Regions from separate parts of the Kitasatospora sp. NPDC096128 genome, predicted to be linked through region 1. Evidence: riboswitches for the same ligand, from Rfam matches in the RefSeq annotation. Region 1 holds a riboswitch; the other holds the start of a gene.
What was found. Region 1 has a riboswitch for S-adenosylmethionine ahead of thrC (threonine synthase). Riboswitches for the same ligand answer to the same signal wherever they lie in the genome.

Region 1 (18,433 bases):
GGGCACGGCATGGGATTCGACGAGAAGTGGGTGCCGGTGACCGGGGCTGGGCGGGACGGGCTTCGGGGGATCCTTGCGGCGCCTGGGGATGCTGTGGTTGCGCTGGACTTCGACGGGACGTTGGCGCCGATCGTTGCGGATCCTTCGCAGGCCCGGGCGCATCCGGGGGTGCGGGGTGCCTTGGGGGTGCTGACGGGGAGGGTGGGGGCGGTGGTTGTCATCACGGGGCGGCCGGCGGCTTTGGCGGTCGAGTACGGGGGGTTGGCGGGGCTTCCCGGGGTGGTGGTGCTCGGGCACTACGGGGCTGAGCGGTGGGAGGGGGGTGAGGTCTCGGCGCCCGAGGTGCATCCGGGGGTGGCTGCGGTGCGGGGGGCGTTGCCGGGGGTGCTGGAGCGGGTGGGGGCGCCCGGGGGGACGTGGGTGGAGGACAAGGGGCGCTCGGTGGCCGTGCACACCCGGCGGGCGGCGGAGCCGGAGCGGGTGTTGGAGCTGTTGCGCGGGCCGGTCGGGGAGTTGGCGGCGGAGCACGGGCTGGTGGTGGAGCCCGGGAGGCTGGTGCTGGAGCTGCGGCCGCCGGGGGTGGACAAGGGGGCGGCGCTGACGGGGTTCCTGCGGGAGCGCGGGGCGCGGGCCGTGCTGTACGCGGGGGACGACCTGGGGGACGTCGCGGCCTTCGCGGCGGTCGAGAAGCTGCGGGGGGAGGGACTCGCGGGCGTGCTCGTGTGCAGCGGCGCGGTGGGGGACGCGCCGGTGCGGGAGCTGGCCGAGCGGGCGGATCTGGTGGTCGACGGGCCCGAGGGCGTGGTGGAGCTGTTGGCGGATCTGGGGGAGGTCCTTACAGGGCGTTGAGCTGGTCGAGGAACCACTGCTGCGGGGGGAGGGCGGTGGCCGCGGCGGCGAGGCGCTTGGTGCGGTCGGCGCGTTCCCCGCGGCTCATGGTGAGGCCGGTGTGCAGGGCCTCGGCGGTGGCGATGACGTCGTACGGGTTGACGGTGAGGGCGTCGTCGCCGAGTTCGGCGTGGGCGCCGGCCTCGCGGGAGAGGACGAGGGCGCAGCCGTGGTCGGAGACCACGGGGACTTCCTTGGCGACCAGGTTCATGCCGTCCCGGATCGGGTTGACGAGGGCCACGTCGGCGAGGCGGTAGGCGGCGAGGCTGCGCGGGAAGTCGTCGTTGACGTGCAGGATCAGGGGCTGCCAGGTGGGGGTGGCGAATTCGGCGCTGATGGCGGCGGCGAGGTCCTGGACCGCGGCGGTGTAGGCGCGGTACTCGGCGAGGTCGGTGCGGGACGGGTAGGCGAAGGCGATGTGGACCACCCGGTCGTGCCACTCGGGGCGGGTGCGGAGCAGGTGCCGGTAGGCCTGGAGGCCGCGGACGATGTTCTTGCTCAGCTCGGTGCGGTCGACCCGGACGATGGTGCGGCGGTCGCCGACGGCGGCCCGGAGGGCGGCGAGGCGTTCGTCGACGTCGGGGCGGTGGGCGCGTTCGCGCAGGAAGTCGGCGTCGGCCCCGAGGGCGTGGACGCCGAGGTGGGTGGTGCGGCCGTCGTGCGTGACGGTGAGGGCGGTGGGGTCGAAGGCGGCGCCGAGGAGGTCTTCGCAGCAGGCGGCGAAGGCGCGGGCCCAGCGTTCGGTGAGGAAGCCGGCCCGGTCGGCGCCGAGGATGCCGGTCAGGACGGCCCGGGCGACGTCGTCGGGGAGCAGCCGGTAGTACTCGGGCGGGGCCCACGGGGTGTGGGAGAAGTGGCCGATCCGCAGGTCGGGGCGGGCCGCGCGGAGCAGGGCCGGGGTCAGGGACAGGTGGTAGTCCTGGACCAGGACGGCGGCTCCCGGGGCTGCTTCGGCGGCCAGGGCGGCCGAGAAGGCGGCGTTGTAGGCCTGGTAGGCGGCCCATTCGGTGCGGAAGCCGGCGTCGAAGGAGGGCGCGGTGGGGGTCGCGTAGAGCAGGTGGTGGACGAACCAGAGGGTGGAGTTGGCGACGCCGTTGTAGGCGCGGGCGAAGGTCTCCGGGTCGATGTCGAGCATTCGTACGGCCTGGCCGCCGACCTCGTGCCCGGCGAGGTCGAGGCGGCCGTCGGGGGCTTCCCGGGCGGCTCTGCGGTCGGCGTCGCCCAGTGCGGCGCAGACCCAGACGGCGTTGGGGTCGTCGATCGCGGACAGGCCGGAGACCAGGCCTCCGCCGCCGCGGCGCAGGGTCAGGGTGCCGTCGTCGGCGGTGCTGAAGGACACCGGTCCCCGGTTGGAGGCCACCAGGACGGGGGCGGTTCCGGTCGCACTCGAACGTTCGGTCGTGAGATCGCCCATGGTTGGGATGTTGCCGGGGGGTCGGGGTGGCAAACCCCTCAGCGGTGGGTGGAGTACTCGGGGACGGTGTGCATCGGGGGGCGTTCCAGGGCCGTCACGGGGTGGGTGTGGGCGGTGAAGATGGGGGTCCCGCCGGCCGGGGTGCGGGTGAACTGGGTGAGGTGGGGGTGGACGAGGTCGGCGGAGGCCTTGAGGCGGTGGGTGCGGTCGAGGCGTTCGAGGGCGGTGCGGTAGATGGTGGCGGCCATCCGGCCGAGGGCCTGGCCGTCCTGGTGGCGGTGGTGCCGGACGCCGACGTCGACCTGGGCCAGGGCGTCCAGGCCGACCAGGTCCAGGGCGTCGACCAGCAGGCCGAGTTCGACGCCGTAGCCGGTGGGGAAGGGCAGCCGTTCGAGCAGTGAGCGGCGGGCCGCGTACTCGCCGCCGAGGGGCTGGACGAAGCCGGCGAGTTCCGGCCAGTGGAGGTTGAGCAGGGGGCGGGCGACGAGTTCGGTGACCCGGCCGCCGCCGGCCGGGACGACCGCGCCGCTCTCCGTCTCCAGGGGGCGGTCGTACATGGCCTTGACCAGGTGGATGTCGGGTTCGGTGAGCAGCGGGCCGACGATGCCGGAGACGAAGGCCGGGTCGAACTCGCGCAGGTCGGCGTCGACGAAGCAGACGATGTCGCCGTGGGTGACCAGCAGCGAGCGCCAGAGCACCTCGCCCTTGCCGGGGACGGCGGGCAGCCGGGGGAGGATCCGGTCGCGGTGTTCCACCCGGGCGCCGGCTGCGGCGGCGACGGCGGCGGTGGCGTCGGTGGAGCCGGAGTCGACCACGACGAGTTCGTCGACCAGCGGGATCCGGTCCATGAGCTCACGCCGGACGGTGCGGACGATGTCGCCGACGGTGGCCTCCTCGTCGAGGGCGGGGAGGACCACGCTGACCGTCTGGCGGGTGCGCCGCTTGGCGGCGAGGAGGGCGTCGACCGGCCGTTCGGCCGCGCTCCACGAGCGGCGGTGGAGCCAGGACGCCGCCTGCGGGAGAAGTGCGGGGGTCGGTTCGGCGGGCACGGTGACTCTCCTCGGCGGGATCGGTGGAACGGGCCATCTCGCTTGGCGGACGGTCCCTTTCGGGGTGGACGCCTTCGGATACAGTCTTCGTACAGCGGTCGGACCTTTGCACGCCGGGGTCGCCGCTGAACCATAACTTCACATGCTCATCCAGAGGGACTGAGGGAACGGCCCGTTGACGTCCCGGCAACCTTCTCGCTCGGCTGTCGTCGACAGGCCCCGGCGGGACAGGTGCCAATTCCGGCCTGTGGCGCGACCGCGCCGCGGGGAAGATGAGGAGAGAGGCCTCCGCCATCATGGCTATCGACATCGCCGCACCTGTTTCGGTCGACCTCGGCCCCGCCGCCGCCCTGTCCTGTCGGGAGTGCGGAACCCGCTTTCCGCTCGGCCCCAGCTTCGCCTGCCTGGAGTGCTTCGGGCCGCTGGAGATCGCCTACGAGTTCGGCAGCGAGCGCGCCGAGGAGCTGCGCAAGCGGATCGAGTCCGGTCCCGCGTCCATCTGGCGGTACGCGCCGCTGCTGCCGGTGCCGGCCGACGTCGCGTCGAAGCCGAACCTCAACCCCGGGTGGACCCCGCTGGTGAAGGCGGACAACCTGGGCCGTGAGCTCGGTTTCACCGCGCAGCTGCACGTCAAGGACGACTCGGGGAACCCGACGCACTCGTTCAAGGACCGGGTGGTGGCCTGCGCGATCGAGGCGGCCCGGGCGTTCGGGTACACCACGCTGTCCTGCTCCTCGACCGGCAACCTGGCCGGCGCGGTGGGTGCGGCGGCGGCCCGGGCCGGGTTCCGCTCCTGCGTGTTCATCCCGCACGACCTGGAGCAGGGCAAGGTCGTGATGGCCGGGGTGTACGGCGGCGAGCTGGTCGGCATCGAGGGCAACTACGACGACGTGAACCGGTTCTGCTCGGAGCTGATCGGGGACCCGGCCGGCGAGGGCTGGGGCTTCGTCAACGTCAACCTGCGGCCGTACTACGGCGAGGGCTCCAAGACGCTGGCGTACGAGATCTGCGAGCAGCTCGGCTGGCGGCTGCCGGAGCAGATCGTCATCCCGATCGCCTCGGGCTCGCAGCTGACGAAGATCGACAAGGGGCTGCAGGAGCTGATCAAGCTGGGGCTGGTGGAGGACCGGCCGTACCGGATCTTCGGCGCCCAGGCGGAGGGCTGCTCGCCGGTGTCGGCGGCGTTCAAGGCCGGCCGTGACGTGATCAAGCCGGTCAAGCCGGACACCATCGCCAAGTCGCTGGCGATCGGCAACCCGGCGGACGGCCCGTACGTGCTGGACATCGCCCGCCGGACGGGCGGCGCGGTGGAGGACGTGACGGACGCGGAGGTCGTGGCGGCGATCCGGCTGCTGGCCCGGACCGAGGGGATCTTCGCCGAGACCGCGGGCGGGGTGACCGTCGGGGTGCTGAAGAAGCTGGTCGAGTCCGGCCGGCTGGACCCGTCCAAGGAGACCGTCGCGATCAACACCGGGGACGGCCTCAAGACGCTGGACGCCGTCTCCGAGGCGGGCATGACCGCCGTCATCCGCCCGACGCTGGACTCCTTCCACGCCGCCGGCCTCGCGTCCGCCTGAACCACCCACCCCCGCTAGGAGAGCCATGAGCGCCAACGTCCGCATCCCCACCATCCTGCGCACCTACACCGGCGGCGCGGCCGAGGTGACCGCCGAGGGGGCCACCCTGGCCGAGGTGATCGCCGACCTGGAGCAGAACCACGCCGGCATCGCGGCCCGGATCCTGGACGACACCGGCAAGCTGCGCCGCTTCGTCAACGTGTACGTGAACGACGACGACGTGCGGTTCGCCGAGGGTCTGGCGACCGAGATCAAGGACGGCGCCGGCATCTCGATCATTCCGGCGGTGGCCGGCGGCTGCTGAGCCGTCCGGTCCGCTTCCCGGCCGCCCGCACGTACGGAGACTGGAATTCCGTACGCGTGGGCGGCCGCTTGCATTTCGGCGGGAATATTTCAGGGTCAAGTCGGAGTAGAGTGTGGCTCTGCTGGGAACAGGGTTCCTCTTCCGGCGCACGGGGTGCTTCACCGGAGGTCGTCCGGCTGCTCGGACCGGTTGCGGGCCGGGGCCGTGAAACATGTCAGGCAGATGTCAGAATTCCTGCGGGCATTTGGGTAATTCGTCCGCTATGCCCGGCGCGGAATGCCGAGTTTCTTCCGGTTTGTTCGCTCTTGTCTCTTGACGGGCCTAGGGAATTCCCGGCGGTTGACCCTGTTGCAGAGGGCGTCGATCCGGATACATTCAGCGGCGGTCGACGTAATCAGCCGCTCACGGAAGCCGTCCGGCACCCCCGTTGCGGAGGATTGCGGCGTGCACGGCTGCGCCCAGGGGGGGTTCCCCGGGCCGGCCTTCAAAACCAGACCCGGGCCCGCGACCTGCGGGACCGTGAAGGGCCAGCACAGCACTAGGGGAGTTCGGAATGGCTCAGGGCACCGTCAAGTGGTTCAACGCGGAGAAGGGCTACGGCTTCATCGCGGTCGACGGTGGTGCGGACGTCTTCGTCCACTACAGCGCGATCCAGATGGACGGCTACCGCACCCTCGAGGAGGGCCAGCGGGTCGAGTTCGAGATCTCCCAGGGACAGAAGGGCCCGCAGGCGGACATGGTCCGCGCGGCGGTCTGACCCCTTCCGGACCCAGGAGCTCGGCGCGGCCCACGGCTGGTGACCACTCGCTTCTCGACGGGCCCGTACGACACGCGTCGTACGGGCCCGTCGGCGTTCCCGGGGCGGGCCGGGCGGGGGCGGACGGCGGCTCGCGGGTTGGCTATTGGGCTTGCACTCGACCACCCGGAGTGCTAATCATTGGCGTTAGCACTCACAGTGTGAGAGTGACAGCGGACCGGGTCGGTGAGGCCCCCGGGAGCGGCAGGGGAATGGACCTCCGCACACCAGGGCCGTCCGTCGCGGGCACCCCTTGGTCCGAGCAGTCGACCGTGTCCCGGAGGACCACTTCTGATGGCCAAGATCATCGCCTTTGATGAGGAAGCTCGCCGCGGCCTTGAGCGTGGCATGAACCAGCTCGCCGACGCAGTGAAGGTCACGCTCGGCCCCAAGGGTCGCAACGTCGTGCTGGAGAAGAAGTGGGGCGCCCCCACGATCACCAACGACGGTGTCTCCATCGCCAAGGAGATCGAGCTCGAGGACCCGTACGAGAAGATCGGCGCGGAGCTCGTCAAGGAGGTCGCCAAGAAGACGGACGACGTCGCGGGCGACGGCACCACCACCGCCACCGTGCTCGCCCAGGCCCTGGTTCGCGAGGGTCTGCGCAACGTCGCCGCCGGCGCCAACCCGATGGCCCTGAAGCGCGGCATCGAGAAGGCCGTCGCCGCCGTCTCGGACCAGCTGCTGGCCCAGGCCAAGGACGTGGAGACCAAGGAGCAGATCGCCTCCACCGCCTCCATCTCCGCCGCTGACACCCAGATCGGCGAGCTCATCGCCGAGGCCATGGACAAGGTCGGCAAGGAAGGCGTCATCACCGTCGAGGAGAGCAACACCTTCGGTCTGGAGCTCGAGCTCACCGAGGGCATGCGCTTCGACAAGGGCTACATCTCCGCCTACTTCGCCACCGACCTGGAGCGCATGGAGGCGACGTTCGAGGACCCGTACATCCTCATCGCCAACTCCAAGATCGGCTCGGTCAAGGACCTGCTCCCGCTGCTGGAGAAGGTCATGCAGAGCGGCAAGCCGCTCGTCATCATCGCCGAGGACGTCGAGGGCGAGGCCCTGTCGACCCTGGTCGTGAACAAGATCCGCGGCACCTTCAAGTCCGTCGCCGTCAAGGCCCCGGGCTTCGGCGACCGCCGCAAGGCCATGCTCGGCGACATCGCCATCCTCACCGGTGGCACCGTGATCTCCGAGGAGGTCGGCCTCAAGCTGGAGAACGCCGGCATCGACCTGCTGGGCACCGCCCGCAAGGTGGTCATCACCAAGGACGAGACCACCATCGTCGACGGTGGCGGCGACAGCGACCAGGTCGCCGGCCGTGTGAACCAGATCCGTGCCGAGATCGAGAACAGCGACTCGGACTACGACCGCGAGAAGCTCCAGGAGCGCCTCGCCAAGCTGGCCGGCGGCGTGGCCGTCATCAAGGCCGGTGCGGCCACCGAGGTGGAGCTCAAGGAGCGCAAGCACCGCATCGAGGACGCCGTCCGCAACGCCAAGGCCGCCGTCGAGGAGGGCATCGTCGCCGGTGGTGGCGTCGCGCTGCTGCAGGCCGGTGTCGCCTTCGACAAGCTGGAGCTGGACGGCGACGAGGCCACCGGTGCCAACATCGTCAAGGTCGCGCTGGAGGCCCCGATCAAGCAGATCGCGACCAACGCCGGCCTCGAGGGTGGCGTCGTGGTGGAGAAGGTGCGCAACCTCCCCGCCGGTCACGGCCTGAACGCCGCCACCAACGAGTACGTCGACCTGGTCGCCGCGGGCATCATCGACCCGGCCAAGGTCACCCGCTCCGCGCTGCAGAACGCCGCCTCCATCGCGGCGCTGTTCCTCACCACCGAGGCCGTCATCGCCGACAAGCCGGAGAAGGCCGCCGCGGCCGCCGGCGGCGGCATGCCGGGCGGTGACATGGACTTCTGATCCTGATCGGACTCCGATCGGATCGGCTGATCCTCGTCCGCGTGGGCGGTTCCCTTCGGGGGGCCGCCCACGCGGCGTTTCGGCGCCGGGGCCGTTTTGAACCGGTGGGCGGGCCGCGGAGAATGGACGGATGGCTTCCGACGACATCGAGACCGCCCTGCACAACGCCCGGGCCCTGATCCTGGCCGACCTCACCGCGCGGGACGTGGCGGACGCCGCCGTCGTCTCGTTGGTGGAGCAGGCCGTCACCCACCGGCGGTGGTGGCTGGAGCAGTGGCCGGACGGCACCGACTACGTGCTCGGGCTGGTCGCCCAGGACGTCCAGGACGCGCTGCTGGAGGCGTACGGGCGGTGGCCGCTGTGCAGCGCCTGCGCGGCCGACGGGGACCCGCACGCGCTCGGCGTGGAGCCCGAGCTGGGGCCGGAGCCGCACTGGGTGTGCGGCAAGCAGGGGGCCGTGGTGGCGCCGGTGGGGGAGCTGGACTAGTCCTCCAGCGCCCGGAGTTCGGCGGCGAGGTTGGTGCGGGCGGCCGCGGCGAGGCGGCCGTGGGCGGCGGGGGTGCGGTAGAGCGCCGGGAGTGCCAGGAGGTGGCGCAGGACGGCGGCCCGGCCGGTGCGGAAGTCCGGTTCGGGGACGAAGGCGTACTCCTCCCGGACGGCGGTCGCGTACGCCGCGTAGGCCTCGGGGGCGCCGCCGAGGACGGCGAGGTCCGCGTCGCAGAGCACCTCGCCGTCGCGGTCGCCGGGGGCCGGGTCGTGGGCGACGGTGAGCAGGACCAGGCGTTCGACCTCGGCGACGCGCCCGGCGGGCAGGCCGGCGGCGGTCAGCGCGCGGACGGCGAGGGCGGCGCTGCGCTCCTCGTTCTCGGTGCGGTCGGGGCGGTACACGGCGTCGTGGAACCAGGCGGCGAGCCGGACGGTGTCGGGGTCGGCGGCGTGCCCGGCGAGCTCGTCGACGTGGCGCAGGACCGCGCGCAGGTGCTCGGTGGTGTGGTAGCGGCGGTCCGGAGCCGACCAGCGGCGCAGCAGCTCCCGGCCGTACGGGTCGGGGTCGTCGGTGGCGCCGCAGCGGTGCAGCAGGGCGGTCCAGGCGGTGAGCAGGTCCTCGGTCGGCATGGGGCACATTGTGGCGGGTCGGTCCGGTGGACGGGATGTGCCGTTCAACGATATATGTAGGTGTATGACAGAACGCTCCATGCAGGAGCCGACGCTGCTGCTGCTCACCGCGCTGGCGGACGCCCCGAGGCACGGCTACGCGCTCATCCAGGAGATCGCCGCGATCTCGGACGGCCGGGTCAAGATGCGCACCGGCACGCTCTACGGCGCGCTCGACCGGCTGCTGACCCAGGGCCTGATCGAGGTGGCCGCCGAGGAGGTCGTGGACGGCCGGGCCCGGCGCAGCTACGCGCTGACCGACGTCGGCCGAGCCGCCCTGGCCGCCGAGGCCGGGCGCCTGCGGGCGGTCGCCACCGAGGCCGAGCGCCGGCTGACGAAGATCCGGTCGATGCTGCCGGGGAACACCGGGTCCCAGGGGCGGCCCGCCGCGGGGGGAGGACTCTCATGACCGTGCCGGTGATCGGTCCGACCTCCTCGGGGCTGCTGCGGGCCGCGCTGCAGCTCTACCCGGCGCGGTACCGCCGTGAGCGCGGCGAGGAGCTGGCCGAGGTGTTCGCCGACACGACGGCCGAGGGCGGCCGCGCCGCGGTCGCCCGGGAGGTGCTCGGCCTGGCGGTGTACGGGCTGCGGGTGCGGCTCGGGCTGACCGGCGGGTCGGCGGCCGGACGGCTGCTCGCGCTGGTGGCGCCGATGATCGCCGGTGCGGTGGTCGGGGCGACCATGGCGCCCTGGGCGGCCACCCTGGAGCGGACCACCAGGTGGCTCGCCTGGGACGACTCGGTCGGGAACCACCTCCGGGCCTTCGCCCCGCCGGTGGCCGCGCTGCTGCTCGGGGTGGCGGCCCTGCTGGGGCGGTGGACGGCCGTCCGGGTCACCGCGCTGCTGCTGGGCGCCGTCGGACTGTACGACCTGGGCCGGGCCGTCTGGCGGCCGGACGTCTTCGACGTCTGGTGGGTCGGCTACATCGGGATGGCCGCGCTGCCGTTCGTGGCGGCCGCGCTGCTGCTGGTCGCCGCGCCGGCCGACCTGCTGCCCCGGCCGAACCTGCGGACCGCCGGACTGGTGCTGGTCTCGGCGGTCGTCGGCGGGCTGCTCCAGGCGGTCCAGGGCTGGGACGACGCGACCTTCCCGCTGGGCCTCCATTGGTTCGTGGTGATGCTGATCGCCCCGCTGCTGCTGACCCTCGCCGGGCTGCGCGGGCGGATGGGGCCGGCCGGGGTCGGGCTCGCGATGCTGGTGCTGACCGGGCCCGGCAGCGTCTTCAACATCTGGCGGGAGTCCCGTGGGATCTCGCACCTGCTGCCGGTGGCGGTGCCGGTGCTGGCCCTGCTGGTGCTGGTGGCGGTGGCGGAGCGCCGGTTCGGGCGGCGGGAGGCCGTCGGGGTGGTGCCCGGACGGGTGTGACGGCCGGCCCGGCCCGGCGCGGCGCAGCCGGATCGGGGGTGCCGCACCGGGGTGCCGGGCCGGGGGTGCGGTCTCGCCGGGGGCGGGCGGATGTGGCAGGCTGTCTGATATGTCTAGACCAATTTTCGAAGTCATCGCGCTGACGCCCCAGGACGCCCAGGCTGCCGAGTCCGGCGGCGCCGACCGGCTCGAACTGGTCACCGACATGGCCGCCGACGGACTCACCCCCTCCGTCGAGGACTTCGCCCGGATCCGGGCCGCCGTCGGCATCCCGCTGCGCGTCATGCTCCGGATCCGGGACGGCTTCGCCCCCGGCGACCTGGACGAGCTGTGCGCCCGCGCCGTCGCGCTGCGGGCCGAGGGCGCCGAGGAGTTCGTGCTCGGCTTCCTCGACGCCGGGGGCGCCGTCGACCTGGCCGCCACCACGGCCGTCGCCGAGGCGATCGCCGGCTGCCGCTGGACCTTCCACCGGGCGATCGACCACAGCGCCGACCGGGCCGCCCTGCGCGCCGCCGTCGGCGCGCTGCCCGGGCTGGACACCTTCCTCACCTCCGGCGCGCCCGCCGGGGTGGACGCCGGCCGCGAGGTGCTGGCCGCCGAACTGGCCCGCAGCGGCGAACCCGGCCACACCCAGCGGATCCTGATCGGCGGCGGCCTGCGGGCCGAGCACCTCAAGGAGCTGCGGGCCGAGGGCTTCGACGCCTTCCACGTCGGCGGTGCGGTGCGGGCCGACGGCTGGCGGACGCCGGTCGACGCGGCCAGGGTCGCCGAGTGGCGGGCGCTGATCGACGCGTGAGCGACCGGGAAGGGGCCGGTGACGCCACCGGCCCCTTCCCGGTCAGCCGAGCTGCTCGGGCAGCGGCTCGCGGTGCAGCACCGTGAGGCCGGAGACGGCGCGGGTGAGCGCCACGTACAGGCGGCGCAGGCCGGTCCGCTCGTCCGGCTCGCCGGCGACCACCGCGGCCGGCTCGTCCAGCACCACGTAGTCGTACTCCAGACCCTTGGCCAGCGAGGCCGGGACGAGGGTCAGCCGGGACTCGGTGCTGGTCTCGGTGCCGGGGGAGAGGTGCGCCAGCCCGGCTGCGGTGAGCAGCTCGGCGAGCCGGGGGATCCGGGCGTCGGCGGCGATCAGGCCGGTCGAGCCCTCGTGCTCCAGTGCCTCCCGGCAGGCCGCCAGGACGGCCTCCTCCCAGTCGTCGACCGGGCGGATCTCCAGCGCGCCGGGGGTGTCGCGGACGGAGGTCGCCGGGGCCAGGCCGGGGGCGATCGAGGGCAGCAGCCGGGAGGCGTAGGCGATGACCTCCTCGGGCACCCGGAAGCCCTTGGTCAGCTCCTCCACGTGCGCCTCCGGCTTGCCCAGGTGGAGCAGGGCGTCCGGCCAACTCGCCGTCGCCCAGGGGGTGGTGCCCTGGGCGAGGTCGCCGAGGACGGTCGCCGAGCCGGTGGTGCAGCGGCGGCCCACCGCGCGGTACTGCATCGGGGAGAGGTCCTGGGCCTCGTCCAGCACCACGTGCCCGAGTGAGGGCGTGCGCTGCACCAGGTCCGTCGCCTCGTCCACCAGGACGGCGTCGGCGGGGGTCCAGCGGGCGGTCTTCACCGAGCGGCCGGGCTTGGGCCACAGCACCGCCCGCTGCTCCTCGGCGGTCAGCACGCCCTCGGCGCACTCGGCCAGGAACTCCGGGTCGGAGAGCAGCCGCAGCACCAGCTTGGCCGGGTCGACGGCCGGCCAGCACTCCTTGACCACGGCCTTGACCGCGGTGTTGCGGGCCACCGCGTCCTGCACCCGGTCGTCCGGGGCCTCGCCGCCCTGCTCCATCTTGAGCAGCACGGCGTGCGCGATGCGCTGCGGCAGGGCGTCCCGGGCGGCGCCGTAGCGGACCTCTCGGCCCTTCAACTCCTCGATGATCTCGACCAGTTCGTAGGCCGGGACGCGCCAGCGGCGGGAGCCGCGGACCACCACGCAGGGCTCGGTGGGCAGTGTGATGCCCGCCCGCACCGCCCGGCGCAGCACCTCGGCCATCCGGGCGTCGCCCTTGAGCCGGGCCGCCTCCGGGTCGTCCTCGCCCCGCACCTCGACGTGGGCGACCAGCTGCTGGACGGTGGCCTGGGCGACCTCCAGCTCGCCGAGGGCCGGGAGGACCTGCTCGATGTAGGAGAGGAAGGCGTTGTTCGGCCCGATCACCAGGGTGCCGGTGCGGGCCAGCCGTTCGCGGTGGGCGTACAGCAGGTAGGCGACGCGGTGCAGGCCGACCGCGGTCTTCCCGGTGCCGGGCGCCCCCTGGACGCAGATGGTGCCCGTGAGGTCGGAGCGGACGATCTCGTCCTGCTCGGGCTGGATGGTGGCGACGATGTCGCGCATCGGGCCGACGCGGGGCTTCTCGATCTCGGCGGCGAGCAGGGCGGAGGAGGTCTCCTGCTCGGCCGGGTCGGTGAGGTGCTCGTCCTCGTAGGCGGTGAGCTCCCCGCCGGTGTAGCCGAAGCGGCGGCGGCGCTCGACGTCCATCGGCTCGACGCGGCTGGCCCGGTAGAACGGCTGGGAGACCGGCGCGCGCCAGTCGATCACCATCGGGTCGCCGTCGGCGTCGTGGACGTGGCGGCGGCCGATGTAGAAGCTCTCCCCGCCGCCGCCCTCGCTGAGCTCCTCGCTGACCGCGTGGAGGTAGTCGAGGCGGCCGAAGAACAGCGGGGTGTCGGAGAGGTCGGCCAGGGCGGCGATCCTGGCCTCGATCTGGTTCTGGAGGATGACGGCGGACACCCAGGTGCCGGTCACGTCGCGCAGGTCGAGGGACTGGACGTCCTCGCGCATCGCCCGCAGCGCGGACCGGGACGAGGCCAGGTGGTCGCGTTCGCGCTGGAGCGGGTCGGTGGTGGGGGTGGCGGGCACAGCGAACCTTCCCGGCTGCCCCGGTGGCGGGCGCAGCGGATCGATGGAGCTCACGGTGGGGTACAGCCGACCGGTTGCCGTGCGGTCGGCACCTCCCCCGGCTGCCGGCGGAACACGCCAGGTACCACGGTTCGGGAGGGGGCAGACGGACGATCTTAGACCTGTCGGTCTCGGGGTTCCAGCCCCGCAGGTCTCAGGGGGTGCCGTACACCAGGAGGAGGACGTCCGTCCTGGTGGATACGGCCTTCGGAGTGATGCCGTGGGCCGTCCGGGTGCCTACCGTTGAAGACATGAGCACCGAGAACCGCACCCCCCGTACGGGCCCGGCCGGCGCGACCGCCGTCCAGGGCCGCCACCGCAACCCGCTGAGCACCGCCGTGCGCAACGTCGGGATCGTGCTGGACACCGCCGCGCGCGTGATCTTCCTCGGGCGCGACGGTGTCCGGTACTGAGCGTGCCTGCTCCTGAGTTGCTGCTCCTGAAGCGCTGCTGCTGAGCGTGTCCGCGGCTACAGCACGTCGTCCGCGTCGATGATCCGGTACGCGTAGCCCTGCTCGGCCAGGAAGCGCTGCCGGTGGGCGGCGAAGTCCTGGTCCACCGTGTCCCGGGCGACCACCGAGTAGAAGTGCGCCGAGTGCCCGTCCGCCTTGGGGCGCAGCACGCGGCCGAGGCGCTGGGCCTCCTCCTGGCGGGAGCCGAAGGTCCCGGAGACCTGGATGGCCACCGTGGCCTCGGGCAGGTCGATCGAGAAGTTCGCGACCTTGGAGACGACCAGGACGCCGATCTCCTTGTTCCGGAAGGCCTCGAAGAGCTTCTCGCGCTGGGCGTTGCTGGTCTCGCCCTTGATCACCGGCGCGTCCAGGACCTCCCCGAGCTCGTCCAGCTGGTCGATGTACTGGCCGATGATCAGCGTCTGGTCCTTCTCGTGCTTCTTGACCAGGGCCTCCACCACCCGCCGCTTGGTCGCGGTGGTCGCGCAGTAGCGGTAGCGCTCCTCCGGCTCGGCGGTCGCGTAGGTGAGCCGCTCCGAGTCGGTCAGGGTGACCCGCACCTCGCAGCAGTCGGCGGGCGCGATGTAGCCCTGGGCCTCGATCTCCTTCCACGGGGCGTCGAAGCGCTTCGGGCCGATCAGGCTGAACACATCGCCCTCGCGGCCGTCCTCGCGCACCAGGGTGGCGGTCAGGCCGAGCCGGCGGCGGGCCTGGAGGTCGGCGGTGAACTTGAACACCGGCGCGGGCAGCAGGTGCACCTCGTCGTACACCACCAGGCCCCAGTTGCGGGCGTCGAACAGCTCCAGGTGCGCGTAGACGCCCTTCCGCTTGGTCGTCATCACCTGGTAGGTGGCGATGGTGACCGGGCGGATCTCCTTCCTGGTGCCGCTGTACTCGCCGATCTCGTCCTCGGTCAGCGAGGTGCGCTTGACCAGCTCGTGCTTCCACTGGCGGGCCGAGACGGTGTTGGTGACCAGGATCAGCGTGGTCGACTTGGCGTGCGCCATGGCGGCGGCGCCGACCAGCGTCTTGCCGGCGCCGCACGGCAGCACCACCACGCCGGAGCCGCCGTGCCAGAAGCCCTCGACGGCCTGCGCCTGGTACGGGCGCAGCTGCCAGCCGTCCTCGTCCAGGTCGATCGGGTGCGCCTCGCCGTCCACGTACCCGGCGAAGTCCTCGGCGGGCCAGCCGAGTTTGAGCAGCACCTGCTTGATCTGCCCGCGCTCGGAGGGGTGCACCACCACGGTGTCGGGGTCGATCCGGGCACCGACCAGCGGGACGATCTTCTTGGAGCGCAGCACCTCCTCCAGCACCGGGCGGTCGGTGGTGGTCAGCACCAGGCCGTGGGTGGGGTGCTTGGACAGCTGGAGCCGGCCGTAGCGGCCCATGGTGTCCGCCACGTCGACCAGCAGGGCGTGCGGCACCGGGTAGCGGGAGTACTTCACCAGGGCGTCGACGACCTGCTCGGCGTCGTGCCCGGCCGCCCGGGCGTTCCACAGCCCGAGCGGGGTCACCCGGTACGTGTGCACGTGCTCGGGCGCCCGCTCCAACTCGGCGAACGGGGCGATGGCGCGACGGCAGTCGGCGGCCCCGGGGTGGTCGATCTCCAGGAGGAGAGTCTTGTCGCTCTGGACGATGAGTGGTCCGTCGTTCACGCGGGGGAGCCCTCCACTGGCTGACAGGCTGGATTGACCGGCTGGGATCGCCAGACCGGACGGAAGCAGACCCTCCAGTGTCGCTCATTCCGCGCGGAATGTGTCGGGCTACTTCCACTCGTAGAACTTGCCGGTGGACTTGCCGCCGGCGTCGGTCTCGTACTCGAAGAGGCCCACGACGCCGTTGAGGCGTTCCAGGTCGGGGGAGACGGTGGAGAAGAAGAGCGCGCCGCGGAAGCTGGTGCCGCCGTCGGCGGTGAAGTGGCCGACGCCGCTGCCGTGCCAGGTGACGCCCTGGCCGTCGGCGGTCATGTCGACGCCCTGGCCCTCGCCGTACAGGGAGCCGTCGGAGCGCACTTCGGACTCGTAGGTGCCGAGGGAGTTGACGGTGATGCCGTAGTAGCTGCCGGTGCCGCGGAAGGACACTTCGACGACGGGGTGTCCGTCGGCGCCGCCGATGACGCGTCGGCCGCTGTCCTCGCCCTGGAATTCGCCGATCAGTTCGCCGAGCATGGTGGGTGCCTCCTTGTCGCGAACCCCCTGTTCCCGGAGTACGCCGGGTGCGTCCGCCCGTCAACTGCTCCGAGTGACCACGGTGCGTGCTCGCTCGTTGAGCCGGTCATGAAGACCTCCAAGCGCGTTCTCACCGCCCTCGCCCTGATGGGCACGGCCTTCGCCGCCACCGCCTCCTCGGCGGGCTCCGCCCATGCCCTCGCGGGCATCGGGGAGGGGCCCGGCGGCCTGCTGGCCGCTCCCGGATTCCTGATCGCCGACCAGGTCGGCGGCGGCTCGCTGCCGGTCGGGCAGGGGGAGATCGGCAGCCTGGCGGACCAGGCCGTCAAGCAGAAGATGAAGGAGTCGCAGGGTCACTGACGCCCGGTCGGCTCGATGGCGTCGGCTACTCGTCCAGCTCCGCGACGCCGGTGATCCGGTGCAGGGCGAAGGTGCGCAGTTCGTCGGCGTGGTGGTCGAAGGCGGTGACGAAGCCGCCTTCGACCTTGACCGGGTCGATGATCCGCTGGCTGGCGATGCCCTCGGCGTTGAGGTAGCCGATCCACATCCGCTCGCCGAGCAGGACGGCGGTCTGGAGGGCGGCGAGGGTCTCGGCGGCGGCGGTGCGGGGCAGGTGACGCGGGTCGGGGGTCGGCTCGCGGCGGGAGGCGGTGGCGGCGCGGTCGCCGGCCCGGATGGCCTTGATGGCGGCGGCGAGCAGGGTGTCGTCGGGGGCGGGCGGGCCGTCGGGGACGGGCGTGGGGGCGGTGCGGGGCGGGGTGCGGTGGCTGTCCGGCCGGGTGATCAGGACATCGCCCTCGGCGGATTCGGCGGCCGGGGCGTAGCCCATGGTGCGCAGGGCGGTGAGCAGGACGTCCGGGGCGGCCTGGGAGGCGAGGACGGTCGGGGCGAGCAGGCGCAGCCGCAGGTCGGCGGCGCGGCGGTCGGCGAGCACCTCGCCCAGCAGCGCAGGGTCGTCGCAGCGCAGGTAGGAGGAGGCGGCGCCGACCCGCAGGATGCCGTGCCGCCGGGCCACGTCGTCGATCAGGTAGGCGAGCGGCTGGGGGACGGGCGTGCGGCTGTGCTGGGCCAGGAAGGTCTGCAGGTCGGCGGCGGTGCGGCCGGCGTCCAGGGCGCGGCGTACGGAGGTCGGGGTGAAGCGGTAGACGGTGGCGCCGCCCTTGGACTCGATGTCGGCGCACAGGGCGAGCGCCTGGGCGAGCGGGGTGAGCAGCGGGCCGGGGGCGATCGCGGTGAGGTCCGGCTGGAGGATCACGTGGTCCAGCGGCTGCGGCAGCAGCGGGGCGAGCACCTCGGCCGGGTCGGACTCGGCGGTGAGCAGGGCCCGGGCGGGGGCGGCGAGGGCGCCGCGGCCGGTGATGCCGAGCAGTTCGGCCTCGGCGAGGGTCCAGGTGGTGAGGTCGTCGCGCAGTTCGCGGCCGTCCGGGCCGCTCGGGCCGCCGCGCAGCGGGCGCTGCCAGCGCAGGGTGGGCAGCAGTTCCGCGGCGGTGGCCGGGGTGCCGGGCGGGAGTTCGGCGAGCAGCGCGAGGGCGGCGCGGCGGACGGACGGGGCGAGGGTGCGGTCGAGTTCGGGTCCGAGGGCGGCGCGCGGCTTGCCCTTGCCGTCCTGGGTGCCGGTGAGGGCGGCGACGCGGGTGGCGGCGAGCCAGGCGGCGGCCAGGACGGACCAGCGTTCGGCGGTGTCCAGCTGGAGCCAGCCGTCGTACGCCGGGGTCGGCGCCCAGCATTCGTCGGCTTCGCCGTCGGGGGCCAACAGGCCTGCGGTGTAGGCGAGTTCGAGCCAGAAGGCGGCCTGCTGCTCGGTGGTCTCCAGGGTCTGGGCGGCGCGCTTGAGGTCCCGTACGCCGAGGCCGCCGGCCCGCAGGGTGGGCGGCGGGGTGAGGCCCCAGGTGTCGAGGAGTTCCTCGACGGTCTTGACGGCGGTGTGCGCCTGGCCGGCCGCGGCGCTGTCCACAGCCTGTGGATCGCGCGGGGGCGCGGCGGGCGCGGGCTCGGGCTGGAGCGGTTCGACGGTGCGGTGGGTGCGGCCGCCGCGCAGGTGCAGGGCCAGCTCGCGGGGCAGCACCACGCTGCCGGGGCTGGTGGGCAGCAGCAGGCCGCGGGCCAGCAGCCATTCGACCGGGCTCTGGGCGTCCTCGGCGGTGACCGGGCGGGTGGCGTCCGGGACGGTGCCGGTGGGCGGGCCCCAGACCAGCCGCTCCAGCAGCCGCAGCGCGGCCTCGGGGGCGGTGTCGAGCAGGGCGGCGCAGCGGGCGCGGTCGGTGAGCAGGGCGGTCAGGGCGGCGACCGCGGTGACCGGGTCCGGGGTGGCGGGCTGCCCGGCCGAGGCGAGCAGCTGCTGCAGCCGGGCCGGGGACATGCCGGTGGTGGCGTCGGCGAGGGTCGGGCCGAGGCCGGTGCGGCCCGGGTTGGCAGCGGTCGGGGC
Region 2 (4,185 bases), on a different contig from region 1:
GGGAGTAGCATCCGGACCAGGTGAACGTGGTCCGGATCACACTTGAGGGAGCAGGGCCCATGGCGTACACGACCGACGAGACGCTCACCGTCCTCGTCTACAGCGACGACCGCAACACCCGCGAGCAGGTGCTGACGGCGCTCGGCCGTCGCCCCGCCGAGGATCTTCCGGAGCTGTCGTACCTCGAATGCGCGACCACCCCCGCGGTGCTCAAGGCGTTGGAGAAAGGCGGCGTCGACCTCTGCGTGCTGGACGGCGAGGCGGTGCCGGCCGGCGGCCTCGGCCTCGGGCGCCAGCTCAAGGACGAGATCTACGGGTGCCCGCCGGTGCTGGTGCTGATCGGGCGGCCGCAGGACTCCTGGCTCGCCGCCTGGAGCCGGGCCGATGCCGCGATCTCCCGCCCGGTGGACCCGGTGGCGCTGGCCGAGGCGGTCGCCACCCTGCTGCGGGCCCGGCTGGCCAAGCGGGCCCCGGCCACGCGTTGAGCGGTGCCGTCTCAGTAGTAGAGAAGACAGCGCCGTAGGCACCCCGCCGCTCGATAGGCTGGCTCCATCCGTACGGACGTCCCCCCGGTGCGGGGGAACCGACAACAGCTGGAGTCAGCCATGGTGAACGTGAACCCTGCGAACGGTGGTACCGACCCCGCGCAGGTGGTCCGCACCTGGCCGGACCTCCTGGCGGCTCTGTTGAAGGGGGAGGACCTCGACCGCTCGTCCACCGCGTGGGCGATGGACCGGATCATGAGCGGCGAGGCGTCCCCCGTCCAGGTGGCCGGGTTCATGGTGGCGCTGCGGGCCAAGGGCGAGACGGTGGACGAGATCGCCGGCCTGGTGGACGCGATGTACGAGCACGCCGAGCCGCTGGACATCCCCGGCCCGGCGGTCGACATCGTCGGCACCGGCGGCGACCGGGCGAAGACCGTCAACATCTCGACCATGTCGGCGATCGTCGCCGCGGCGGCCGGGGCCAAGGTGGTCAAGCACGGCAACCGGGCGGCCTCCTCGTCGAGCGGGTCCTCGGACGTGCTGGAGAAGCTCGGGGTGGCGCTGGACCTGTCCTCCCGGCGGGTGGCCCAGGTGGCCGAGGAGGTCGGGCTCACCTTCTGCTTCGCGGCGAAGTTCCACCCCTCCATGCGGCACGCCGCCACCGCGCGGCGCGACCTCGGGGTGCCCACCGCCTTCAACATCCTCGGCCCGCTGACCAATCCGGCGAAGGTCACCTCGCACGCGATCGGCTGCTTCGACACCCGGCTCGCCGGGCTGATCGCCGGGGTGCTCGCCCGGCGCGGGGCGACGGCCCTGGTGTTCCGCGGTGACGACGGGCTGGACGAACTGACCATCACCACCACCTCGCGGGTCTGGGTCGTGCGCGACGGCGTGGTCACCGAGACCTCCTTCGACCCGCGGGACGTCGGCATCGAGCTGGTCGGCATCGAGGCGCTGCGCGGGGCCGACGCCGCGTACAACGCGGAGGTCGCCCGCCGACTGCTGGCCGGGGAGCGCGGGCCGGTGCGGGACGCCGTCCTGCTGAACACGGCGGCGGCGCTGGTCGCGCTCGACCTGGGCGACGCCCCGCTGGCGGAGCAGCTCGCGGCGGGCATGGCGCGGGCGGCCGAGGCGATCGACTCGGGCCGGGCGCAGGACCTGCTGCGGCGCTGGTCGGAGGCCACCAGCCGGAGCTGAGGCGGTAGTTGAGGGCCCGTGCCGGTTCGCCGGTGCGGGCCACTCGGCTGCCCGCCCCGAGCCGAAGGGGCGCGCCGGTGCCGGGTCGGAGTACCCCGGAGGCGAGCGGTTGACAGTGCTGTCCGGATGGTGGATGCCTGTTTGACCGTCTGACGTACCCGACCTAGAGTCTTCGCCAGGTCATGAGTGACAGCGCCAAGCCCCAGCTGGCTGTCCGGCAACCCTCCGTCCGTGGCGGGGTGCCCTGGGTGAGGACCGGGTCGCCGGGCAATTCGTCCGCGCGACAAGCGCGGACACCGGACGATCAGCACTCCCGGGGTCCCTTACCCCGTGAAGGAGTGCATCCCCATGTCCCTTTCCCTCGGCACCACCGCCCCGCTCGCCGTCCTCGGCCACGACGTCCAGGTGCCGCTCGCCAGCGGCGACAAGGTCGGTTACGCGGCGCTCGACTACGCGGCCAGCGCGCCGGCGCTCCAGCGGGTGTGGGACGACGTCGCCGCCTACGCCCCGTACTACGGCAGCGTGCACCGCGGCGCCGGGTACCTCTCGCAGCTGTCCACCGACCTGTTCGAGCAGAGCCGCCGGACCGTCGCCGAGTTCCTCGACCTGCGTGAGGGCGACCAGGTGGTCTTCACCCGCGCCACCACCGACTCGCTCAACCTGCTGGCCTCCGCCGTCCCGGCCGGCACCCGGGTGTTCGCCTTCGAGACCGAGCACCACGCCTCGCTGCTGCCCTGGGCGCACGCCGGGCTGGAGGTCGACTACCTGCGCGCGCCGCGTTCGCGGGCCGAGGCGGTGGCCGCGCTGGAGGCCGCGCTGGCCGCGGCGCCGGAGGGCCCGAAGCTGCTGTGCGTCACCGGCGCCTCCAACGTGACCGGCGAGCTGTGGCCGGTCGCCGAGCTGACCGGGACGGCGCACCGGTACGGCGCCCGGGTGGTGCTGGACGCCGCCCAGCTGGCCCCGCACCACCGGGTGTCGGTGCGCGGGCTGGACGTCGACTGGATCGCCTTCTCCGGCCACAAGCTGTACGCGCCGTTCGGCGCCGGGGTGCTGGCCGGTCGGTCGGACTGGCTGGACGCGGCGGAGCCGTACCTGGCCGGCGGCGGCGCGACCCGCACGGTGGCCCGGGAGCTGGACGGCTCGGTGGCGGTGCAGTGGCACACCGGTCCGGCCCGGCACGAGGCCGGTTCGCCGAACGTCATCGGCGCCTACGCGATCGCCTCGGCCTGTCGGGCGCTCACCGAGGCCGGCTTCGACGCGCTGGAGGCCCGGGAGCGGCAGCTGGTCGACCGGCTGACGGAGGGCCTGGCGGAGATCCCGGAGGTCCGGGTGCTGAACCTGTTCGGCACCGGCTCGGCCCGGGTGGGCGTGCTGTCCTTCGTCGTCCGCGGCTGGAACAGCTCGCACTTCTCGGCCGCGCTGTCCGCCGAGTACGGCATCGGCGTGCGCGACGGGCTGTTCTGCGCCCACCCGCTGGTGCGCACCCTGCTCGGGGACGAGGACGTGGCGCCGTCGGAGTGCGGGGCGCCCGAGCCCTCGCTGCCGGGCGAGCGCAGCCTGAACGCGATCCGGGTGAGCTTCGGGGCCGGCACCCCGGACGAGCACGTCGAGCGCTTCCTGGCCGCGGTCCGCGAGCTGGTCTCGGACGGCGCGGCGTGGAACTACCGCAACGAGGGCGGCCGTTGCGTCGCCGACACGCGCCGCGAGGGCTGAGACCTATTCGTCCAGGCCGAGGGCGAAGGCGGCTTCCAGGTCGTGCTGGGAGTAGGTGCGGAAGGCGATCTGGGTCTCGGTGTGGGCCACCCCCGGGACCTTGTTGAGCCGGCCCGGGATGACCTCGGCCAGGTCGTCGTGGCGGCGCACCCGGACCATCGCGACCAGGTCGTAGCCGCCCGTCACCGAGTACACCTCGCTGACCCCCTCGATCGCGGCGATGGCCTCGGCGATCTCCGGGATGCGGTCGACGCTGGTCTTGATCAGGACGATGGCGGTGATCACAGTTCGGGCTCCTTCTTGGGGTGCGGCCAGCGTATCGGGCCTCAGCCGGGCCGTCTCGGGGGATGGCCGACCACGGTGCAGGCGTACAGGAAGCCGGCCGAGAAGCCGATCACGTGCACCAGGTAGGCCACCCCCGGCCCGGCCGAGTGCACCGACCACCACTGCAGCGTGAACCAGAGGCCGAGCACCAGCCAGGCCGGGAAGCGCAGCGGGAGGAAGAGGAGCAGCGGCACGAGGGTGGTCACCCGGGCCCGCGGGTGGAAGCGCAGGTAGGCGCCGAGCACGGCGGAGATCGCGCCCGAGGCGCCGATCAGGACCCGGGTGGAGTCGGGCGAGTGCGCCTCGGCGAGCGCGAAGCCGTACGAGGCGAGGCTGCCGGCGGCCAGGTAGAAGAGGAGGTACCTGGCCCGGCCGACCCGGCGTTCGACGGTGGGGCCGAAGACGTGCAGGAAGAGCAGGTTGCCCAGCAGGTGCAGCCAGCCGGCGTGCAGGAAGAGGCCGGAGA

Region 2: linked by a shared signal. The riboswitch ahead of ABTY61_RS10455 (aminotransferase class V-fold PLP-dependent enzyme) and the one ahead of thrC (threonine synthase) in region 1 are both predicted to bind S-adenosylmethionine.

Annotation. Positions count from the first base shown of each region.
Region 1 is NZ_JBEOSP010000009.1:230-18,662, forward strand. Features, by position in the region: gene otsB (trehalose-phosphatase) at 10-849, shown strand; gene ABTY61_RS12450 (alpha,alpha-trehalose-phosphate synthase (UDP-forming)) at 836-2,302, opposite strand; gene ABTY61_RS12455 (glucosyl-3-phosphoglycerate synthase) at 2,341-3,351, opposite strand; SAM riboswitch class I at 3,495-3,630, shown strand; gene thrC (threonine synthase) at 3,648-4,928, shown strand; gene ABTY61_RS12465 (MoaD/ThiS family protein) at 4,954-5,232, shown strand; gene ABTY61_RS12470 (cold-shock protein) at 5,786-5,989, shown strand; gene groL (chaperonin GroEL) at 6,323-7,945, shown strand; gene ABTY61_RS12480 (DUF8819 family protein) at 8,076-8,432, shown strand; gene ABTY61_RS12485 (HD domain-containing protein) at 8,429-9,061, opposite strand; gene ABTY61_RS12490 (PadR family transcriptional regulator) at 9,126-9,509, shown strand; gene ABTY61_RS12495 (hypothetical protein) at 9,506-10,465, shown strand; gene ABTY61_RS12500 (copper homeostasis protein CutC) at 10,575-11,261, shown strand; gene ABTY61_RS12505 (HelD family protein) at 11,304-13,349, opposite strand; gene ABTY61_RS12510 (hypothetical protein) at 13,640-13,801, shown strand; gene ABTY61_RS12515 (DNA repair helicase XPB) at 13,858-15,495, opposite strand; gene ABTY61_RS12520 (hypothetical protein) at 15,604-16,008, opposite strand; gene ABTY61_RS12525 (hypothetical protein) at 16,117-16,368, shown strand; gene ABTY61_RS12530 (helicase-associated domain-containing protein) at 16,394-18,433, opposite strand, start outside.
Region 2 is NZ_JBEOSP010000007.1:66,938-71,122, reverse strand. Features, by position in the region: gene ABTY61_RS10465 (response regulator) at 60-485, shown strand; gene trpD (anthranilate phosphoribosyltransferase) at 606-1,682, shown strand; SAM riboswitch class IV at 1,861-1,978, shown strand; gene ABTY61_RS10455 (aminotransferase class V-fold PLP-dependent enzyme) at 2,031-3,395, shown strand; gene ABTY61_RS10450 (Lrp/AsnC ligand binding domain-containing protein) at 3,399-3,680, opposite strand; gene ABTY61_RS10445 (rhomboid family intramembrane serine protease) at 3,722-4,185, opposite strand, start outside.